Linked DNA regions of Mesorhizobium onobrychidis. The protein of the gene in region 2 interacts with the protein of the main gene of each other region in a pairwise test. Links are inferred from orthologs where the notes say so. Each region holds a gene or a part of one and is shown on either strand. Other genes may lie near its edges.

Region 1 (7,016 bases), 3.4 Mb from region 2 along the record:
GTCGACGAGTATGGCGAGGTCGAGGGGCTGGTGACGCTGGAGGACATCATCGAGGAGATCGTCGGCGAGATCGCCGACGAGCACGATATCGACATGCAGGGCGTCAAGCAGGAAGCCGACGGCTCCGTTGTCGTCGACGGCACTGTCTCGATCCGCGACCTGAACCGGGCGCTCGACTGGGACCTGCCGGACGAAGAAGCCACCACCATTGCCGGTCTCGTCATCCACGAGACGAAACTGATTCCGGACGAGAAGCAGGCTTTCACCTTTCACGGCAAGCGCTTCGTCGTCATGAAGCGCGACAAGAACCGGATCGCAAGGCTGAGGATCAGGCCGGCCGGCGACATTTAGTTCTGGTAGGTTCTGTCCCGGCTAACCAATCCTTGACTGGACGCTCGCCGCGCTGGCGTGCACTTTCGACTGGGCTGTCTGGAGATGACGGTGATCGATCGGCGAACCCTGCTTTTGATGTCGATGGCTTTGTTGCCGGCCAGCGCTGCGGCGGCATCGCGCCGGCGCTCGCCGTCTCCGCAAACCTTCGACTACGGACCGGCCCTGCTCGACGTCTACACGCGCGATGGCGCAAGCTCCCTGCCTGTGGTCCTTTTCATCCATGGCGGTGCCTGGCGGGCCGGCAACCGCACCAACGTCAACGTCAAGCCGGCCTTCCTGCTCGACAATGGCTTCTGCTTCGTCTCGATCGACTACCGGATGCTGCCCAAGGCCGATGTCGCCACCCAGGCGGACGATGTCGAGCAGGCATATCGCTACGTGCGCGCCAACATGGCCAGATACGGCGGCGATCCGAACCGGATAGCGGTCATGGGGCATTCGGCCGGCTGCCATCTCGCCGCATTGACCGGGCTGCGCGGCGGTCTGCCCGGTGTCGCGGCGCTGGTTCTGAACGACACCAGGGCCTATGACCTGGAAGCGCTTGCGAGGAGCGGCGGCATGACACCGGCCTATGCCCGGGCGTTTCCCGACCCGGCGCAGTGGCGCGCACTGTCGCCTGCGACCCATGTCGGGAGCCGCAAACATCCGCCGACCTTTGTCGCCTATTCGCGCGCACAGGGGAGGGAACAGGATTCCAGGGCCTTCGCCGAGCGTTTGCGCGCCACCGGGACCGAGGTCACGCTGTTCGACGGCAGCGCCTATTCGCACATGTCGATCAATCGCGATTTCGGCGAGGAGGGCGATGCCCTGACCGCAGCGGTGATGATTTTCCTGAAGGCGACGATCGTCTGATTTCGCTGGCGATCGCTTCGCCTGGCTTTTCGATGTCCACCGCGATCGCGGCCGCCCTTCAAGCTGGATCATGTCAAAGTCGGCGGCGGGATATTGCTCTCGGGGCGTATGCCAGCTCAATTGCCGTTCGGTCGACATGCGAGGGAGAAGTTCATGAATGGGGCCGACGTCCTGTGCGACGTGCTTTTGGCGAACGGCGTGAACGTCTGCTTCGCTAACCCCGGCACCTCTGAAATGCATTTCGTCGCGGCGCTCGACCGCAAGCCCGAAATGCGCTGTGTGCTCGGCCTGTTCGAGGGCGTGGTGACGGGAGCTGCCGACGGTTACGCCCGGATGACCGACCGGCCGGCCGCGACGCTGCTCCACACCGGCCCTGGACTGGCCAATGGATTGGCCAATATCCACAATGCCCGGCGCGCCCGCATTCCGATGATCAACATTGTCGGCGATCATGCTTCTTATCATCTTGAACTTGACGCGCCGCTTACCAGCGACATCGAAAGCCTCGCGGCGCCGATGTCGAACTGGGTCCGTCGCATCGCGGGTCCGGCCGACATCGCGCCCGCCGCGCAAGCGGCTTTTCGCGCCTCGCTGATGCCTCCGGGCATCGCGACCTTGATCCTGCCGGCGGACGCGGCTTGGGGCGATGCCAGCCCGGTCTCGTTGGCCACGGTGGAGCTTCCCCTGTCGCCTTCGGTCGACATGAGTGTTGTCCGCAAGATTGCCGAAGCGATACGTGCCGCTCCAGGGCGCGCGGGCATCGTCGTGCGTGGGCTCGCGGCGCGCGCCGATGCGCTCGAGATCGCCGGCCAGATCTCGGCGGCGATGGATGTTCGCGTGTTTGGCGAGGTTCTGATCGCGCGCATGGAGCGCGGCCGTGGCCGTGTCGCGCCCGTGCGCATCCCCTATCCGATCGACGCCGCCCGGGCCTTGCTCGACGACATCGATGTCCTGATCCTTGTCGGCGCCAAGGAACCGGTGGCCTTCTTTGCATATCCGGGAAAGCCGGGACGGCTCGTCCGTGAGGGTTGTGATGTATTGACGCTGGCCGCGCACGGCGAGGATTTGAAGGCGGCGCTGGCGGCGCTTCGCGAGGAACTTGGCGTCAGGCCATCGCGGCAGCTTCCCATCGCCACGGCCTTTCCCGACGAGTCAACCCCGCGCGGTAAGCTGACCGACGATGCAATGGCGCTTTTGGTGGCGAGAAGACTTCCCGCCAATGCCATCGTCTGCGACGAGGCCGTCACTTCGGCGCGACGCTACTTCGCCCTATCGGCCTTCGCAGCGCCGCACGACTACATGATGACCACCGGTGGATCGATAGGTGGAGGCATCCCGCTGGCAACCGGGGCGGCGATTGCCTGTCCCGGCCGCAAGGTCGTCAACCTGGAGGCGGATGGCAGCGGGATGTATACCGTGCAGGGGTTGTGGACGCAGGCAAGGGAAAAGCTCGACGTGGTCACGATCGTTTTCTCGAACCGAACCTACGCGATCCTGCATGGCGAAATGCGCAATGTCGGCGTGAATGCTGTTGGCGAGAATGCCAGACGCATGCTTGATCTCGACCAACCGGCGCTGGACTGGGTTTCGCTGGCAAATGGCATGGGTGTAGAAGCCGCCCGCGCCGAGACTTGCGAGCGGTTCGACGCGCTGCTGGACAGCGCCATGTCCCGCCCCGGGCCGTTTCTCATCGAAGCATTGATCTGACCGGGATTCGCGACCCGCCTTGGAAACTTACCAGCGCGTCTTTTCGTCCGGCGCGGCCGGCTCGATCGCCAGCGCGTGGACACCAGCCTTCAGCTCCTCGGCCAGCAATGCGTTGACCGCGCGGTGGCGCTCGATGCGGCTCATGCCGGCAAAGGCCGAGGAGACGATGCGGACGCGGAAATGCGTCTCGCCGGTGCCGTCATAGGTGCCGTGATGATCGGAGTCCTGATGGTGATGGCCGGCATGCAGATGGCTTTCGTTGATGATGACCAGTCGCTCCGGCGAGAACGCCTTCTTCAACTTGCCTTCCATCGTTGACTGTATGGACATTCGTACTTCCCTTCACCACATATGGCCCGCGCATGACCCCCGAAAATCGGTGCCCTTTGCGCGTCCAGAAGGACGCGCGGTGCCGCCGCCGCGACAAAATTCGCCGATCGCCCGCTTTATGCCGCGATTCAGCGGTTAGGGCGATCATCGCGAAAATGTCAATTCTTGTTTCGCACCGGCGAACAGCCCATAAATGGGTGAGATGAAACCGTACCCCAAATATTTCGAGAAAATCCGCATCCGCCCGGAGAAGGATGCGGAGCTGAAGTCGCGCTCGCCGATCTGCCAGTGGGACGGTTGCAAGGAGGCCGGCACCCATCGCGCGCCGGTCGGACGCATGAAGGAGGGCGAGTATTTTCAGTTCTGCTTCGATCATGTGCGCGAGTACAACAAGGGCTTCAATTATTTCTCCGGTGTCCCCGATACCGAGATCGCCCGCTTTCAGAAGGAAGCGATGACCGGCCACCGGCCGACATGGAAGATGGGCGTCAACGGCGCCTCGACGCGCTCCTCGCCCGATTTCGCCCAGCAGCGTTCCGGCCGCGCCGGCTATTACAACCGCATGCGCGATCCGTTCGACCTGTTCAAAGGTCCGAAGGATCCGCGCGAAGCCCGCGAGCGCAAAGCCAAGCCGCTTGAGGCCAAGGCGCTGGAAACGCTTGGCCTTGATACAAAGGCGACTGGCAAGGACATCAAGGCGCGTTATAAGGAACTGGTGAAACGCCACCATCCCGATGCGAATGGCGGCGACAGAGGTTCGGAAGACCGGTTCCGCGATGTGCTCCAGGCCTATCGCGTGCTCAAGCAGGCAGGATTGTGCTGAGCGACCTTACGGTCCGTGTCGTTTTCCAACTTTCATAAGGTTGGAAAAGGCTTTAAGACCGCCCCCGAACAAAATCGATTGCCGGCGAAACGCGGCGTTTCGCCCGTGGAGACGTTGATAAAGATGAACAAGGTCGATCGCGACATCGCCAACCTGCCCGACACCACCGTGCCGGTGAAGGAGAAATTTGGCTTCGAGTCCAAGATGGTGGTGCCGGCCTATTCGGTGACGAGCGAGCATGTGCCCGACATCGATCCCGACTACCTGTTCGACAAGAACACGACGATGGCGATCCTCGCCGGCTTTGCCTACAACCGCCGCGTCATGGTGTCGGGCTATCACGGCACCGGCAAGTCGACGCATATCGAGCAGGTCGCCGCCCGCCTCAACTGGCCTATGGTGCGCGTCAATCTCGACAGTCATGTCAGCCGCATCGACCTCGTCGGCAAAGACGCCATCGTCGTCAAGGAAGGGCTGCAGATCACCGAATTCCGCGACGGCATCCTGCCCTGGGCCTACCAGCACAATGTCGCGCTGTGCTTCGACGAGTACGATGCCGGCCGTCCGGACGTGATGTTCGTCATCCAGCGTGTGCTGGAATCGTCCGGCCGGCTGACGCTGCTCGACCAGAGCCGGGTCATCCGCCCGCATCCGGCATTCCGGCTGTTTTCGACCGCCAACACGGTCGGTCTCGGCGACACCACCGGCCTCTATCACGGCACGCAGCAGATCAACCAGGCGCAGATGGACCGCTGGTCGATCGTCACCACGCTGAACTATCTGCCGCACGACAATGAGGTGAATATCGTGCTGGCCAAGGCCAAGCACTATCGCGACGGCAAGGGCAAGGAGATCGTCAACAAGATGGTGCGTGTCGCCGACATGACGCGTTCCGCCTTCATCAATGGCGACCTGTCGACTGTCATGAGCCCGCGCACGGTCATCACCTGGGCCGAGAATGCCGAGATCTTCGGCGATATCGGCATGGCGTTCCGGCTGACCTTCCTCAACAAATGCGACGAACTGGAACGCTCGCTGGTCGCCGAGTTCTACCAGCGCGCCTTCGGCCAAGACCTGCCGGAATCCGCGGCGAACGTGGTGCTGGGGTAAGCATGGCTCGATTCCGATTTTCGGGGTCATGCTCCAAGGAATGATCGATGGCGGGTCCGGGCGACAACACGCGCAACAAGTCGAAGACGGGTTCTGAAGCCGACAGCTTCAAGCGCGCCGTCACCGTCTGCATGCGCGCGATTGCCGGCGACAAAGACCTCGAAGTCGGTTTCGCCAAGGATCGGCCGGCGCTCGCCGGCAGCCGCGCCCGGCTCCCTGAACTGCCGAAAAAAGCCTCGAAGGCCGACATCGCTATCACCCGCGGGCTCGGCGATTCCATGGCGTTGAAGCGCGCCTGCCACGACACGCGCATCCACACCAGGCTGGCGCCGGAGGGCAAACAGGCCCGCGCCATCTACGATGCGGTCGAGCAGGCCCGCGTCGAGGCGATCGGCTCCCGGGCCATGCAAGGTGTGGCCGACAATATCGGCTCGATGCTCGAGGACAAATACGCCAGGGCCAACCTCATCGACGTCAAGGACAAGGCGGATGCGCCGATCGAGGAAGCGCTGGCCCTGATGGTCCGCGAAAAGCTGACCGGCCGCGCCGTCCCGAAGAGCGGCGAGCGGCTTGTCGACCTCTGGCGCCCTTGGGTCGAGGAGAAGGCAAGCGCCGATCTCGACGGGCTGTCGGCAAAGCTCGACGACCAGCAGGCCTTCGCCCGCGTCGTGCGCGAGATGCTGGCTTCCATGGAAATGGCCGAGGAACTCGGTGACGACCAGGAGACCGAAGACTCCGAAGACAATGATGAAAACCAGCCGCAAGGCGAGGACCAGAGCGAGGAGGGCGGCGAGGACGATTCCGGCTCCGAGCAGTCGCAGTCGGACGATACCGAGGCGTCGTCCGACGACGAGCAATCGGCCGAGACGGAGGCATCCGATGCCACCGCCGACGACCTGTCCGACGATGACGACGCCGATGCCGAGACACCCGGCGAGGCGCGCCGCAACGACAATCCCTTCACCAATCTGTCGAAGGAGATCGACTACAAGGTCTTCACCACCGCCTTCGACGAGACGGTGGGTGCGGAGGACCTGTGCGAAGAGGAAGAACTGGATCGGCTGCGCGCCTTCCTCGACAAGCAGCTTGCCAACCTGTCCGGCGTTGTCGGCCGGCTGGCCAACCGGCTGCAGCGCCGCCTGATGGCGCAGCAGAACCGCTCCTGGGATTTCGATCTCGAAGAGGGTTATCTCGATCCGGCACGGCTGGTGCGCGTCGTCATCGACCCGATGCAGCCGCTGTCCTTCAAGCAGGAACGTGACACCAAATTCCGCGACACGGTGGTGACGCTGGTGCTCGACAATTCGGGCTCGATGCGCGGCCGGCCGATCACGGTCGCCGCCACCTGCGCCGACATTCTGGCGCGCACGCTGGAACGCTGCGGCGTTTCGGTCGAGATCCTCGGCTTCACCACCCGCGCCTGGAAGGGCGGGCAGGCACGCGAGAAATGGCTGAAGGAAGGCAAGCCGCCGAATCCGGGCCGGCTCAACGATCTGCGCCACATCATCTACAAATCCGCCGACCATCCGTGGCGGCGGGCGCGCCGCAATCTCGGCCTGATGATGCGCGAGGGCCTGCTCAAGGAAAACATTGATGGCGAGGCGCTGCTGTGGGCGCACAACCGCCTGATCGCCCGGCCGGAGCAGCGCAAGATCCTGATGATGATCTCAGACGGCGCACCGGTCGACGATTCGACGCTGTCGGTCAATCCGGGCAACTATCTCGAACGGCATCTGCGCGCGGTGATCGAACTGATCGAGACGCGCTCGCCGGTCGAGCTTTTGGCCATCGGCATCGGCCA
Region 2 (7,873 bases):
GGCCGAACCGATGGCGTAACCCTTGGTCACCGCCTTGGTGGTGTTGCCGACGGCGTCGAGCGCATCGGTGGACTGGCGCACTTCCTTGGGCAAGCCGGCCATTTCGGCAATGCCGCCGGCATTGTCGGTGACCGGGCCGAAGGCGTCGAGCGCAACGATCATGCCGGCAAGGCCGAGCATCGTGGTGACTGCGATCGCCGTGCCGTAGAGGCCGGCGAACTGGTAGGTCGATATGATGCCGCCGACGATGACGATCGCCGGAAGTGCCGTCGATTCCAGCGAGACCGCAAGACCCTGGATGACGTTGGTGCCGTGACCGGTGACCGAAGCCTGGGCGATGGAGTTCACCGGGCGTTTGTCGGTGCCGGTGTAGTATTCGGTGATCACCACGATGAGACCGGTCACCACGAGACCGATCAGGCCGCAGATGAACAGGTTCGCGCCGGTGATGGCCATGCCGTCGACCGTGCCGATTTCGCCCCAGCCCAGCGTTGCCGAGGTTGCGATGCCGAGGCCGACGATCGACAGCAGGCCGGTGACGATCAGGCCCTTGTAGAGCGCGCCCATGATCGAGCCGTTGGAGCCGAGCTTGACGAAGAAAGTGCCGACGATGGAGGTCAGGATGCAGGCACCGCAGATGGCCAGCGGATAGAGCATCGTGGCGCTGAGAACGGCGGTGCCGCCGAAGAAGATGGCGGCGAGGACCATGGTGGCGACCACGGTCACCGCATAGGTCTCGAACAGGTCGGCGGCCATGCCGGCGCAGTCGCCGACATTGTCGCCGACATTGTCGGCTATGGTGGCCGGATTGCGTGGATCGTCTTCGGGAATGCCGGCTTCGACCTTGCCGACGAGATCGCCGCCGACGTCGGCGCCCTTGGTGAAGATGCCGCCGCCGAGACGGGCGAAGATCGAGATCAGCGAGGCGCCGAAGCCGAGCGAAACCAGCGAGTCGATGACGACACGGTCGTTGGGCTGAAGGCCCATGAATTGGGTGAGGATCAGGTAGTAGATCGAGACGCCGAGCAGGGCCAGGCCAGCGACCAGCATGCCGGTGATGGCGCCCGACTTGAAGGCGATCTCGAGGCCGGCAGCGAGGCTGTTGGAAGCCGCCTGCGCGGTGCGGACATTGGCACGCACCGAGACGTGCATGCCGATGAAGCCGGCAGCGCCCGACAGAACGGCGCCGATCAGGAAGCCGAAGGCGGCGGTGATCGAAAGCAGCCACCAGGCGAGCAGCAGGACCACGACGCCGACGATGGCGATGGTGGTGTACTGGCGCGCCAGATAGGCCTGCGCGCCTTCGCGGATAGCCGCGGAAATTTCCTGCATGCGTGCATTGCCCTGATCGGCCGCGAGGACCGAACGTGTCGCCCAGATGGCGTAAAGGACTGAAAGCAGACCGCAGGCGATGACAGCTGAAATTATGGTCATTGCCGGATTTTCCTCGCTTGATGACCCAAAAGAACCCCTCCCTGGGCCGTTGAGACAGGGGAGCGGATTCCGCGCGCGGAATCCGCTCCCTTCCCATCGGCTTATGCGAAACAGGGTTGCGAACGTCAAGATATTGTTCGGTTTTTGCCCGGCTTTCGCCCAAAAGACTCTCGGCAGAGCCGCTCTTTCACTCAGAACCCGGCCGGGTCATGGAAATCGCTGTTTGGAATCCATTTCCGCCGAGATGGGCGAACGCGATATCTAAGCTCTGAGCTGTCGGCTACGCGGTCTCCTGCCCCATGCGGCGTGCGGTGTAGCGCTCGATAGCCGACAGCCCGTCATAGATCAGCACGGCAAGGGCTGCGACGATCAGGCCCCCCTGCAGGACGAAGGCGAGGTTGTTGGACAACAGACCGGCGATGATCACCTCGCCGAGCGTCCTGGCCGCCACGGTCGAGCCGATCGTCGCGGTGGCGAGACTGATGACCACCGACAGCCGGATACCGCCGAGAATGATCGGCGCGCTGAGCGGCAGCTCGACCTTGACCAGCCTTTGCCAGCCGGTCATGCCGGCGCCGCGCGCCGCCTCGACCACGTTGGCCGGAAGCGTCGTCAGCCCGGTCAGCGCGTTCTCGAAGATCGGCAGCAGGCCGTAGAGAAACAGCGCGATCAGCGTCGGCTTTTCGCCGAAGCCGACAGCCGGCACGGCCAGCGCCAGGACCGCCACCGGCGGAAAGGTCTGGCCGATATTGACCAGGCTGCGCGACAGCGGCAGGAATTCGACGCCGGCCGGCCTGGTGACCAGGATGGCGAGCGCCACGGCAACGATGGTCGCGGCCACGGTAGCGATCAGCACGGTTCTCAGATGCAGCAGCGTCAGCGTCAAAAGGCTGCCCTGGTTATAGATCGCCGGCGCGTTGTTCTCGGTCAGCGGCTTCAGCAGCGGTTCGAACCAGCCGGGATTGGTCACGAAGGCAATGAGCAGCACCACCAGGACAAGCCTGAGCAGTGATGGAAGCCAAGCTTTTACACCGGCCTCTTTCATGCCGGTCTCGCCGCGCGTTTCACCAGCCCCTCCACCGTCACGCGGCCGAGCGGCTTGCCGTCCGCGTCCTTTACCGGCAGCGCCGGGCGGCCCGACCACAACAGTTCGGCCAGCGCATCGCGCTGGCTTGCGCCGCCGGGAATCGCCTCGCCTTCGGCAGCGCCCGTCTCGACCGCGTCGCGCACGCGGCCGAGCGACAGCAGCCTGAACGGTTTTTCGCTGGCGCCGACCAGGGTCTCGACGAAGGCGCTGGCCGGCTTCGCCAGGATCTCGGCGGGCTTGGCGTATTGCACCAGCTTGCCGGCATCCATCACCGCGATCTTGTCGCCCATATGCACCGCCTCCTCCATGTCATGGGTGACGAGGATGATAGTGGTGCCGAAGCGCTTCTGGATCGCCAGAAGATCCTCCTGCGCCTTGTTGCGGATGATCGGGTCGAGCGCGCCGAACGGCTCGTCCATCAACAGCACGTTCGGCTCCGCGGCAAGCGCCCGGGCGACGCCGACGCGCTGCTGCTGGCCGCCAGAGAGCTCGTGCGGATAGCGTGGCCCGAACGCCTGGGGATCGAGCTGGTAGAGCGTCATCAACTCGTCGACGCGGCGCTTGATGCGCGCCGCGTCCCAGCCGAGCAGCACCGGCACGGTGGCAATGTTCTGCGCCACCGTGCGATGCGGAAACAGCCCATGGCCCTGGATGGCGTAGCCAATGCTGCGGCGCAGTTCGTAGCCGGGCAGCGAGCGGTTGTCGGCGCCGTCGAGCCTGATCACGCCGGAGGTCGGCTCGACCAGCCGGTTGATCATGCGAAGCAGCGTCGTCTTGCCGGAGCCTGAGGTGCCGACAATGACAGCGATGGTGCGCGGCTCGATCACCATCGACACGTCGTCGACTACCGTTGTCGCGCCATAGCGCTTGGTAATGCCTTCGATCTCGATCATGCCGATTGTGCCTCGCGTCTCCTGGTGGAGGTGATTTCGATCACCGCGTCGAGGATGATGGCGGCAGCAAAGGCCATAGCCACCGTTGGCACGGCGCCGAGCAGCACCAGGTCCATCGCCGTCTGGCCAACGCCCTGGAACACGAACACGCCGAAGCCACCGCCGCCGATCAGCGCGGCAATGGTGGCAAGGCCGATGTTCTGGACCAGCACGATGCGGATGCCGGTGAGGATCACCGGGAAGGCCAGCGGAAATTCGACGCCGAACAGGCGCTGGCGATCGGTCATGCCCATGCCGCGTGCGGCGTCATTGGCGGCGCGCGGCACGCCGGCAAGCCCGACCACGGTGTTGGCCACCACCGGCAGCAGCGAATACAGGAACAGGGCAACGAAAGCGGGCGCGGTGCCGATGCCGCGAATGCCGAGCGCGGCTGCGCCGGGAACATGCGTGGCGACCCAGCCGAGCGGCGCGATCAACAGGCCGAACAGCGCGATCGAGGGAATGGTCTGGATGATGTTCAGCACGTTGAGCACGCCGGCCCGCAATTTTTCGACGCGGTGGCAGAGGATGCCGAGCGGCAGGCCTGATATCACCGCCGCCGCCAGCGAACCCAGCGCCAGCGTCACATGCTTGGAGCCTTCCGCCCAGAAACTGTCGGCACGGTTGGCATATTCCTTGAGGATCGACAGGCTGTTCCAGCTTCCCGAGACCAGCAGCAGGCCGATCGCCGCTGCCGCGACGACAAGCACGCCGATCCGCGCCCATGGCGACAGGTTGAGCCTCGTCAGCACATCAACGAGCAAAAGCGTAAAGGCGAAGATGAGCAACCAGAAACCCGAAGCCGGCGAGATGCGGGCAAAGGTGTTGCCCTCAGGCGTCAGGAAGCTGCCGGCGACGCCGATCAGCAGCGCCAGTGCAGCAAGCGCGACCACGCTGGCGGCAAGGCGCAGGATGAGTGGCGTTTTCAGCAATGCGACGACCGCCGCGACGACGATGACCGCAAGCAGCAGCGGGCCTGCCGCCGCAGGCAGAGCTTCGAGGATCGAGCGTGCCTCGCCTGGCACGATGCGATTGGCGCGAAAGGTGGCGAAGGGCGCCGCGAAAGCGGCATAGGCAACGATCGCAGCGATGACCACACCGAGCTTGTCGAATCTGACGGTCATGACGTGCCTGTGCGATGGCGGCGACTTGAGGATCTGACGTCAGGACCGTCGCGCTCCGTCGCGCCCCCCTCTGGCCTGCCGGCCATCTCCCCCCTCAAGGGGGGAGATTGGCAGCATCAGCGCCGGTACACACCTTGCACAGCTGAAAGGTGGCGAAAGCCGTCGGGACATCTGATCTCCCCCCTTGAGGGGGAGATGGCCGGCAGGCCAGAGGGGGGCGCCGCGCACCGATGTCACGATTTCAGGAACGGCCTACTTCAAAAACCCGTTCTTCTTCAAAAAGTCTTCGGCGACGCCCTTGACCGGCTCGCCGCCGACCTGGAGGCGGCCGTTCAGTTCCTGCAGGGTGACGAGGTCGAGCTTGGCGAAGACCGGCTTCAGCAGCGTCTCGATTGCGGGATGCTCCTTCAGCACCGCCTCGCGGATGATCGGCGCCGGCTGGTAGACCGGCTGCACGCCCTTGTCGTCTTCGAGCACGACCAGGCCGGACGGCGCGATGCCGCCGTCGGTGCCGTAGACCATGGCGGCATTGGCGCCGTTGGTCTGGTTCGCCGCAGCGGCGATGGTCGCCGCCGTATCGCCGCCGGAGAGCGTGATCAGCTGGTCCGGCTTCAGCGTGAAGCCATAGGTGGTCTGGAAGGCCGGCAGTGCGGCGGCCGAATTGACGAATTCGGCCGAGGCCGCCAGCACCACCTGGCCGCCGCCGGAGACATATTTGCCGAAGTCGGACAGCGTCGCCAGCTTGTTGGTCTCGGCGACATCCTTGCGCAGCGCGATCGCCCAGGTGTTGTTGGCCGGCGACGGCGACAGCCAGACGATCTTGTTGGCGTCGTAGTCGAGCTTCTTGGCCGTTTCATAGCCCTTGGCGGCATCCTTCCACACCGGATCGTCGGCCTTCTCGAAGAAGAAGGCGGCATTGCCGGTGTATTCCGGATAGATGTCGATCTCGCCGGCGGTGATCGCCTTGCGCACCACAGGAGTGCCGCCGAGCTGCATGCGGTCGGTGGTCTGGATGTTGTTGGCGTTCAGCACCAGCTGGATGATGTTGCCGAGCACGCCGCCTTCGGTGTCGATCTTCGACGACACCACCACCTGAGCGTTCGCCGAGGCTGCGGTGATGCCGAGCGCCAGTGCTGCGCCGGCCAGAAACTTGACTGAAAACATTTCACAAATCCCTTGCTGAGAACCGGACTACGGCTGCCGCATATGAGCATGGCTTCAATGCCCCGTCGGGGCACACGGTTTCATAAGAAGGGTGATGGGGGCAATAATTTTGTTCGGATGCGGGTGGATCCGCGGCTGTCTGATCCCGACAGCGTCATGTCACTACAGCGCCGCGCGTCCGTTTGAACGCGCAAAGGACGCTGTAGCACTTTGATTTTTCGCATGATCCTTTCCGAACCTTCGGTTCGGGGTCATGCGCCGGTCGGCCGCGCGCTCGTCATCTTCAGCACGCCCAGCGCCATGAAGCACAGCACCGTCACCGGGAAGATGATCCAGTTCAGCATCTCCCAACCCCAGGCATTGTAGACCGCGCCCGACATCAGCGAGGCGAAAGCGACGGAGCCGAACAGGACGAAGTCGTGAAAACCCTGGACCTTGCTCTTTTCGGATGGCCGGTAGCTGTCGGCGACCATGGCGGTAGCGCCGATGAAACCGAAATTCCAGCCGAGGCCGAGCAGAATCAGCGCCGTCCAGAACTGCCACAGGGCCAGGCCCGACAGCGCCACCACGGCGCAGCCGACGAGCAACACAAGGCCGGTTGCGACGATCCGTTCGGCGCCGAAGCGATAGATCAGCGAGCCGGTGAAGAAACTCGGCGCGAACATCGCCATGACATGCCAGGAAATACCAAGCGTGGCGTCGTCCGTCGACAGGCCGCAGCCGACCATGGCGAGCGGTGCGCCGGTCATGACGAAGCTCATCAGCGCATAGCTGCCGACGGCACAGAACAGCGCTGCCACGAAGCGCGGCCTGGTCACGATCTCGGAGAGCGGCCGTGCGTCGCTGTCGGTGATATCCGCTTTGCCGGCTGCCTTGGCCGGGATGCGCAGGAGCGACAGGATGGCAGCGCCGACCGCCGCCAACACCAGGATCGACGCGAACGAGCCGGCAAACATCACCGGGGCAAACAGTTCGCGGGTGAAGATAACGATCTGCGGCCCAAGGATGGCCGTGACGATGCCGCCGGCCAGCACGAAGGAGATGGCGCGCGCCTTGAATTCAGACGGCGCGTTGTCGGCGGCGGCGAAGCGGAATTGCTGGACGAAGGCACCGCCGATGCCGATCACCAGCAGGCCGAAGGCGAACAGCCAAAAGCTGGCCTGGAACAGCGCCAGCGTGGCGATCAGACCACCGAGCGCAGTGACGATCGTGCCAGTCATGAAGCCGTCACGCTGGCCGAGCCGGCGGATGATGGCGGCGGCCGGCAAGGCGCCGAGCGCCACGCCGACGTTGAAGCCGGTGATCGGTGCGGTCGCCAGCGACTTGTCGGAGCCGAGCAGATAATGTCCGGCCAACCCACCCACGGAAATGGCGATGGGTGCGGCCGAACCGATGATCGCCTGCGAAGCGGCAAGGATGAGCGCCGTGCGGCGCGCTTCCCTGCCAGCCTCGGCGATAGCGACGGCTGTCATAAAGCGTCCTTGCCGCGCCCCTCGCCGCGCACCCGGCGCGACACGCGATCGAGCACCGCGTTGACCAGCTTCGGCTCGTCTTCTTCGTAAAACGCCTTGGCGATATCGACATATTCCGAAACGATGACAGCCACCGGCACGTCCTCTCGCTTCATCAGTTCGTAGACGCCGGCGCGCAATATGGCGCGCAGCGTCGAATCGAGCCTGGACAACGGCCAGTCCTCGGTCAGCGCCTGGCGGATGATCGGATCGATGGTCTTCTGGTTCTCGACGACGCCGGCGAGTATGGCGCGGAACCATTGTGCGTCGGCCTCGCGATAGAGCGCGCCGTCGACTTCCTTGCCGAGCCTGAACGCCTCGTATTCGGCGGTGATCTCGAAGACGCCGCTGCCGGCCACATCCATCTGGTAGAGCGCCTGCACGGCGGCCAGACGGGCAGCACCGCGCTTGTTGGCGTGGCGCACCGAGGGCTGGCCGGGTGATGCGGGTTCGCTCACGATCGCTCCCCCAACTGTTGCTTGAGGGCAATCATAGTCAGCGCCGCACGCGCCGCAAAGCCGCCCTTGTCGCCTTCCGAACGCCTGGCCCGCGTCCAGGCCTGCTCGTCGTTTTCGGTGGTCAGGATGCCGTTGCCGATGCAGACCGCTTCCTGCACGGATA

Evidence for each region. Proteins that work in one complex are often made in the same cells at the same time.
Region 1: the proteins of IHQ72_RS24495 (region 2) and IHQ72_RS07260 interact in binary tests that used the Escherichia coli proteins (3 or more experiments, as listed by UniProt). The link is inferred for Mesorhizobium onobrychidis from one-to-one orthologs.

What each region holds. Positions count from the first base shown.
Region 1 is NZ_CP062229.1:1,476,666-1,483,681, forward strand. What follows is about bases 1,632-4,479. They hold IHQ72_RS07260 (BolA family protein), read right to left. Parts: upstream 3,283-4,479; coding sequence 2,980-3,282; downstream 1,632-2,979. Other genes in these bases: IHQ72_RS07255 (acetolactate synthase large subunit), read left to right, coding at 1,632-2,952; IHQ72_RS07265 (J domain-containing protein), read left to right, coding at 3,476-4,105; cobS (cobaltochelatase subunit CobS), read left to right, coding at 4,229-4,479. In the rest of the region: IHQ72_RS07245 (HlyC/CorC family transporter), read left to right, coding at 1-351; IHQ72_RS07250 (alpha/beta hydrolase), read left to right, coding at 442-1,245; more of IHQ72_RS07255, read left to right, coding at 1,399-1,631; more of cobS, read left to right, coding at 4,480-5,215; cobaltochelatase subunit CobT, read left to right, coding at 5,263-7,016. UniProt on the Escherichia coli protein: Transcriptional regulator that plays an important role in general stress response. Has many effects on cell morphology, cell growth and cell division. Acts by regulating the transcription of many genes, including dacA (PBP-5), dacC (PBP-6), ampC and mreB.
Region 2 is NZ_CP062229.1:4,910,043-4,917,915, forward strand. The notes cover bases 2,495-5,421. They hold IHQ72_RS24495 (ABC transporter permease), read right to left. Parts: upstream 4,578-5,421; coding sequence 3,411-4,577; downstream 2,495-3,410. Other genes in these bases: IHQ72_RS24490 (ABC transporter ATP-binding protein), read right to left, coding at 2,495-3,414; osmF (glycine betaine ABC transporter substrate-binding protein OsmF), read right to left, coding at 4,830-5,421. Also shown: IHQ72_RS24480 (sodium-translocating pyrophosphatase), read right to left, coding at 1-1,434; IHQ72_RS24485 (ABC transporter permease), read right to left, coding at 1,715-2,479; more of IHQ72_RS24490, read right to left, coding at 2,476-2,494; more of osmF, read right to left, coding at 5,422-5,741; IHQ72_RS24505 (MFS transporter), read right to left, coding at 5,993-7,213; transcription antitermination factor NusB, read right to left, coding at 7,210-7,710; ribH (6,7-dimethyl-8-ribityllumazine synthase), read right to left, coding at 7,707-7,873.